3 regions of the Janthinobacterium sp. Bl 1 genome follow, and region 3 is predicted to be linked to each of the others. Evidence: predicted binding sites of a transcription regulator. Region 3 holds the regulator's gene; each other region holds the start of a gene.

Region 1 (2,270 bases), 1.5 Mb from region 3:
TGGTTCCGTCAACACCGCTTCGCGCTGGGCTCGGCGCTGATTCACTTGCGCAAGTCGCCAGGCGGCTTCCTGTTGAACGTGCTCGTCGTCGCCATCGCCCTGTCGCTGCCGTTCGCCGGCTTGACCATGCTCGACAACGTGCGCCCGATGTCGGAACAGATGTCGGTCGACCCGGAAATCAGCGTCTTCCTGAAGATCGACACGCCGCGCGAGCAAGCCGTGGCCCTGGCCAGCGCCATGCGCAAGATCGTGGGCGAGCAAAAGGCGAAGATCGTCTTCATCCCGCGCGAACAGGCGCTCGACACCCTGAAAAACAAGAATGGCCTGGCCGATGTGCTGAGCACCCTGGGCGACAATCCCTTGCCCGACAGCTATGTGCTGAAGCTCGACGCCTTCAGCAGCGCCAGCGAAGCGCAGGATGTCGATGCCGTCGCGGAACAGCTGCGCCACTTGCCCGGCGTGGAATCGGCGCAAGTCGATTCGGCCTGGGTCAAGCGTCTGGCGGCCCTGCTGGGCGTGCTGCGCCTGGTGCTGCTGCTGCTGGCCATCACCTTGGGCGTGGCCGTGATCGCCGTGGTCTTCAATACCATCCGCCTGCAAGTGATGCAGCAGCGCGATGAAATCAGCATCTCGAAACTGATCGGCGCGACGGACACCTTCATCCACCGCCCCTTCTATTACACAGGCGCCCTGCTGGGCCTGTGTGCCGGCGCGCTGGCCTTGGGCGCCGTGGCGTTGGCCTTGCAACCGCTGAATACCGCGATTGCCGAATTTGCCCGCCTGTATGCGTCCGAATTCCAGCTGGTGCCGCTGGCGCCACTGCCGATGGCTGGCCTGCTGGCCGTCAGCGCCGGTCTGGGCCTGATCGGCGCCTTCCTCTGCGTGCAGCGCCACCTGGCACGCCTGAACTGATTGTCACTTCCATGGCGGCGCCTTCGCTGCCGCCATGCGTCTCCCATCCTGCTGTTATCTTGATATTAAGCAAGTATTCTTAAGGCTCGCTTCAGCCAAAGGCCGTAGACTAACTACGTTGTCAAAGCGCTATTCTGAGATATATATCAAGCATTAAATCATCATAGCATTTAGGCTATCAGGACGATTAAATGTGCTGATTGGCACTCTCACGCAGAGAGTGCTAATATAGGGACATACCAAAGGCAGAAGCGCCATGGACGCCAGATGAAGATGGTGCCGCGCTCTGCAAAGTGCAAGACCGAATACGCAAAAACGAACAGACAAGAGGACCACGTCGCGTGACGTGGCCAACTGGAACAAAGCAAGACTACGAGGGAGAAAACATGACTATGATGTCCGCAACGTCCGCATTGGTTCCGACCAAAAGTAATGCGCTGGGCCTCGGTTTCACTGGCAATCTGGGCAATATCGACGCCTATATTTCGGCCGTGAACCGCCTGCCCATGTTGACCCACGACGAAGAAATTTCGCTGGCGAAACGCCTGCGCGAAAAAAATGACCTGGCCGCCGCGCAAGAGCTGGTGCTGTCGCACCTGCGCCTGGTGGTCTCGATTGCCCGCGGCTATCTGGGCTATGGCTTGCCGCATGCCGACCTGATTCAGGAAGGCAACATCGGCTTGATGAAAGCGGTGAAACGTTTCGATCCGGACCAGGGCGTGCGCCTGGTGTCGTACGCCATGCACTGGGTGAAAGCCGAGATGCATGAGTACATCCTGAAAAACTGGCGCCTGGTCAAGGTCGCGACGACGAAGGCACAGCGCAAGCTGTTCTTCAACCTGCGCAGCCACAAGACAGGCCTGGACGCGATGACGCCGAAGCAGATCGATGCGCTGGCCAAGCTGCTCGACGTGAAGCGAGAAGAAGTGATCGAGATGGAAACGCGCTTGAGCGGCCGCGACATCGCGCTGGAATCGCCGACCGACGATGAAGACGACAAGTTTTCGCCGATCGCCTACCTGTCGTCGGAGCAAAGCGAGCCGACCAAGGTGCTGGAAGCGGAACAAGTGACGCGCCTGCAATCGGAAGGCCTGGAAACGGCCTTGAGCAAGCTGGACGCCCGTTCGCGCCGCATCATCGAAGCGCGCTGGCTGGCCAACGACGACGGTTCGGGCGCTACCCTGCACGCACTGGCAGAAGAGTTCGGCGTGTCGGCCGAACGCATCCGCCAGATCGAAGTGGCGGCACTGAAAAAAATGAAGGGCGCCCTGGCCGCCTGGGTGTAATCGCAAGCAATGCCGCAATGCAAAAGGCGCCGCAAGGCGCCTTTTGATTTCATAAATTGATATTTATCAACA
Region 2 (2,270 bases), 740 kb from region 3:
GTACCGGCAGCAGGTCACGGATGTTCGAGATTTTCTTGTCGCACAGCAGGACGAATGGGCTGTCCAGTACGGCAACTTGTTTCTCTGGGTTGTTGATGAAGTATGGCGACAGGTAGCCGCGGTCGAACTGCATGCCTTCAACGATGTCCAGCTCGTCGTTCAGCGACTTGCCGTCTTCCACGGTGATGACGCCTTCTTTGCCGACTTTTTCCATCGCTTCAGCGATACGCTCGCCGATCGAGTAGTCCGAGTTCGCCGAGATCGCGCCAACCTGGGCGATTTCTTTGGTCGTGGTGCAAGGACGGGCGATTTTCGCCAGTTCTTCGACGGTGGCAGCAACTGCCTTGTCGATACCGCGCTTCAGGTCCATCGGGTTCATGCCGGCGGCAACGAACTTCATGCCTTCGCGCACGATGGCTTGTGCCAGCACGGTTGCGGTGGTGGTGCCGTCGCCGGCGTTGTCGCTGGTGCGGGAAGCAACTTCCTTGACCATTTGCGCGCCCATGTTCATGAGCTTGTCTTTGAGTTCAACTTCTTTCGCTACCGACACACCATCCTTGGTGACGGTAGGGGCGCCGAACGAGCGCTCCAGAACGACGTTGCGGCCTTTCGGGCCCAAGGTGACTTTGACTGCGTTGGCGAGGATATTGACGCCTTCGACCATCTTGGCGCGCGCTGCGTCGCCGAATACTACTTCTTTAGCTGCCATGTTCAATTCTCCTGAGTTTCGGGATGTATCTGTCTACAACGTGGAAACAATTACTTGACGACGATCGCCATGATGTCTTCTTCGCGCATGACCAGCAGCTCATCGCCGTCAACTTTGACGGTTTGGCCAGCGTATTTGCCGAACAGGACGCGGTCGCCTACTTTGACATCCAGAGGACGGACTTTGCCGTCGTCGAGAATCTTGCCATTGCCTACGGCAAGGACTTCGCCTTGATCCGGTTTTTCAGCAGCTGCATCAGGAATGATGAGGCCGGACGCAGTTTTGGTTTCCTGGTCGAGGCGTTTGACGATGACGCGATCGTTCAATGGGCGCAGATTCATACAAAACTCCTTAAAGTTCAATGGATAGGTGTTGCTAAATGAATACATGCCTGGCACAGCGCCAGGCGTGCTTTCAGTGACCGCCGTTGAAAGCAGCCCGCAACGGTCAAGCAAACCCCATGTCATCGGGTGCGTGCCAGCTAGGCAGTGGTGGCATCGCGGCGTCGCCCGCCGCGTAGCGTTCCCTGCTGTTGCCCGGCAGACACCATCATGTCCTGAGGATTGCTACGAAAGAGTTTGTTAGCACTCTCTACTAACGAGTGCTAATTATAGGGACGGTAGGGGGCTTATTCAAGGGCTTATTCTCCGGGAAGATAAGCTTAGACGTTCTGCGCAGCCTGCATTTACGCAGGGTTTGCGCAAACGCAAGCCTCGTTCCCGGGCGTCAGCAACAGGCGCGACTCTAGCATGCCCGTCAGGCGAACGGCGTTCCTGTACGTACAGGAAACACAGTTTTACTATGGACTTTGATAAGATGATTGTAATTGCATATCAATATCGCCACACATCCTTATCTGCAGCAGAAAGCACACCATGCCATTGACCACTTCCCATCCCGCCCTGCGCCTGCTGGGCGCCACTGTTCTCGGCCTTGCCTGCCTGGGCAATGCCGCCGCGCAAACGCCCACCATCGTCGACGAGATCACCGTGGCCGCCTTGACGCCGCAGGAAAAGGAAAGACTGCTGAACGACCTGTTCAACGATCTGAACAAGGACGACGATGACCAGGAAGCGCACGTGTGGGACAACGGCGGCGACCGCGGCGTGCTGGTCAAAGTCACGTATAACTTCAGCAACTCGGGCATGACGGAACACAGCCTGAAGGCGCACATCTGCCGCGACCTGAAATTCGTCGTCACGGCCGGTGACAAGTCGCAGGACTTGAGCCGCCGTACCTGTTCGCAGAGCAGCGGCCGCTGGGATGTGCAGGGCAAGGATCCGGCGCCCGTCGTGTATCCGCCTTTCCTGTCCGACGTCACCATCGCCAAGCTGAATGCCAAGGAAAAGCAAGCCCTGTTGACGGCCGCCGTGCGCACTTTGAAAGATGAAGAGGATGGCAAGACGCGCCAGTGGAGCAACAAGGGACTGGGCAATGCGGTACCGCTGGCGGTGCGCCTGACGCCCTCGCTGACGGACGGCAAACCTGGCAGCTACGGCCGTACTTGCCGCGATTTGACGATGGTGCTTGACGGCAAGGGTGGACAACAGACGCTGACGCG
Region 3 (2,270 bases):
CCAGCATTTTCCTGGCCGCTTGCACTGCGCTGGGCGTGGCGCCGCATGAAGCCGTGTATGTCGGCGATGACCTGTATTTCGATGTGACGGGGGCGCAAGGGGCGGGCATGCGTGCCGTGTGGATGAACCGCAAGGGCAGCGACGCCCACCTGGCCGCCGGCGTGCAGCCCGACGCCATCTGCGCCAACTTTGATGAATTGCTGCTGTGGCTGCAGGGGCAACTGGAAGATTGATCGCCGCCGGACGGGCGAACGTGCATAATAGGCGCTGTTGATGCACGTTCGGCCGCTTTCGTTGCCGCTTGCCTAACAAAATACTTGCTTAAATAAAACACCATGCAACTCGATACACGTGCCCAAACACTGCTGAAAGCCCTGGTCGAGCGATATATCGCCGACGGCCTGCCGGTCGGTTCGCGCGCCTTGTCGAAAATTTCCGGCCTCGACCTGTCGCCGGCCACGATCCGCAACATCATGGCCGATCTGGAAGAGCTCGGTTATGTGTCCAGTCCGCATACCTCGGCCGGACGCATCCCCACGCCGCGCGGCTACCGCATCTTTGTCGACACCTTGCTGACCGTCCGGCACCTGGATGAGCACATGGTGGAGTCGCGCATGCGCCTGCAGACGCCGCAGCCGCAAAAAACCATCGCCAACGCGGCGCAGATGCTGTCGTCGCTGTCGCAATTTGCCGGCGTCGTGCTCAGCCCGCGCCGCGAATCCGTGTTCCAGCAAATCGAATTCCTGCGCCTGTCCGAAAAACGCATCCTGCTCGTCATCGTCGCCCCCGGCGGCGACGTGCAGAACCGTTTATTGCTGACGGAGGCCGACTATACGCCGGCGCAACTGGTGCAATCGGCCAACTACATCAACCAGAATTATGGTGGCCTGTCATTCGACGCCGTGCGCGTGCGCCTGCAGGGTGAGCTGCGCCAATTGCGCGACGACATGGGCAGCCTGATGCAGGCGGCCGTGGAAGCGGGCAGCGAAGCGATGGCCGACCATAGCGACGACATGGTGATTTCCGGCGAGCGCAACTTGCTCAGCGTGAGCGATCTGTCATCGAATATGCATTCGCTGCGCCAGATGTTCGACATGTTCGAGCAAAAAACGGGCTTGATGCAACTGCTCGACGTGTCGAGCAAGGCGACGGGCGTGCAGATTTTCATCGGCGGCGAATCGAACCTGGTGCCGATGGATGAAATGAGCGTGGTGACGGCGCCGTATGAAGTCAACGGCAAGATCGTGGGAACGTTGGGAGTGATCGGACCGACGCGCATGGCTTACGAGCGCGTCATCCCGATTGTCGATATCACGGCCAAGTTGCTGTCAAGCGCGCTCAGCCAACATTGATCGTACTGCCTGACGCGCCAGCCGTTCCATGGGAACGGCCGGAACGAATCAGGCGGTTTTGTGCGGGCAAGCCGTCTTGGTACAGTTGCCGTAGATGGCCAGCGCGTGTTCGGCGATCTTGAAGCCGCGCTCTTCAGCCACTTTTTGCTGGCGGATTTCGATTTCTTCGTCAAAGAATTCTTCGACCCGGCCACAGTCGAGGCACACCAGGTGGTCGTGGTGGGAGCCTTCGTTGAGTTCGAAAATCGCCTTGCCGGTTTCAAAATGGTTGCGGTTGAGCAAGCCTGCCTGTTCGAATTGGGTCAGGACGCGGTAGACAGTTGCCAAGCCGACATCCATATTGTCGGCCAGCAGAATCTTGTAGACGTCTTCCGCAGTCAGGTGGCGTACCGGGCTACTCTGGAAGATATCGAGTATCTTCAGCCGTGGCAGGGTGGCTTTCAGGCCGCTTGCCTTGAGATCACTAGGATTGTTACTCATGTTTGTTGCTCGTATGTGGGTCAGGTGCTTTATCATATAGCGTTTTAGCGGGGAGTGCCAAAATATGCATTTTTTGGCAGGCCGGCCACTCCTGGCGTTTTGTTCATCAAATTGAGGTCATTTATGCGCGTAACACCGGCTGTATTGCCATCTCTCTGGCACCGTATTTCATTCCGAGCACCAGTCGTGGCAGGCATGGTCTGTGTCGCGCTGGCCATGTCCGGCTGCGCCAGCCGTGGCATCCTTGGCGAAAAGCCGGCAGCTGCTCAAAAAGAAGGCAAGGAACTGGTCCCCGAACAGGGCGCACAAACGACCACCATTACGCCGCTGCAAAAATTCATGTGGTTTTTCTCGCCCTACCGTCCTGACATTCAACAAGGCAACTTTGTCTCCGAAGAGATGCTGGCCCAGTTGAAAGTGGGCATGACGCGCGACCAG

The links. The regulator HrcA, encoded in region 3, represses chaperone genes, less so after heat shock. The targets are predictions, from matches to a motif close to TTAGCACTCNNNNNNNNNGAGTGCTAA.
Region 1: the regulator HrcA is predicted to act here: its motif matches at 1,113-1,139, upstream of rpoH (RNA polymerase sigma factor RpoH).
Region 2: the regulator HrcA is predicted to act here: its motif matches at 1,291-1,317, upstream of groES (co-chaperone GroES).

The regions. Positions count from the first base shown of each region.
Region 1 covers NZ_CM177086.1:1,274,045-1,276,314, reverse strand. The annotation lists gene ftsX (permease-like cell division protein FtsX) at 1-912, shown strand, start outside; gene rpoH (RNA polymerase sigma factor RpoH) at 1,305-2,198, shown strand.
Region 2 covers NZ_CM177086.1:5,394,785-5,397,054, reverse strand. The annotation lists gene groL (chaperonin GroEL) at 1-709, opposite strand, end outside; gene groES (co-chaperone GroES) at 760-1,050, opposite strand; gene AC4BCN_RS24355 (hypothetical protein) at 1,585-2,270, shown strand, end outside.
Region 3 covers NZ_CM177086.1:6,134,257-6,136,526, reverse strand. The annotation lists gene AC4BCN_RS27670 (HAD family hydrolase) at 1-233, shown strand, start outside; gene hrcA (heat-inducible transcriptional repressor HrcA) at 336-1,352, shown strand; gene fur (ferric iron uptake transcriptional regulator) at 1,401-1,832, opposite strand; gene AC4BCN_RS27655 (outer membrane protein assembly factor BamE) at 2,028-2,270, shown strand, end outside.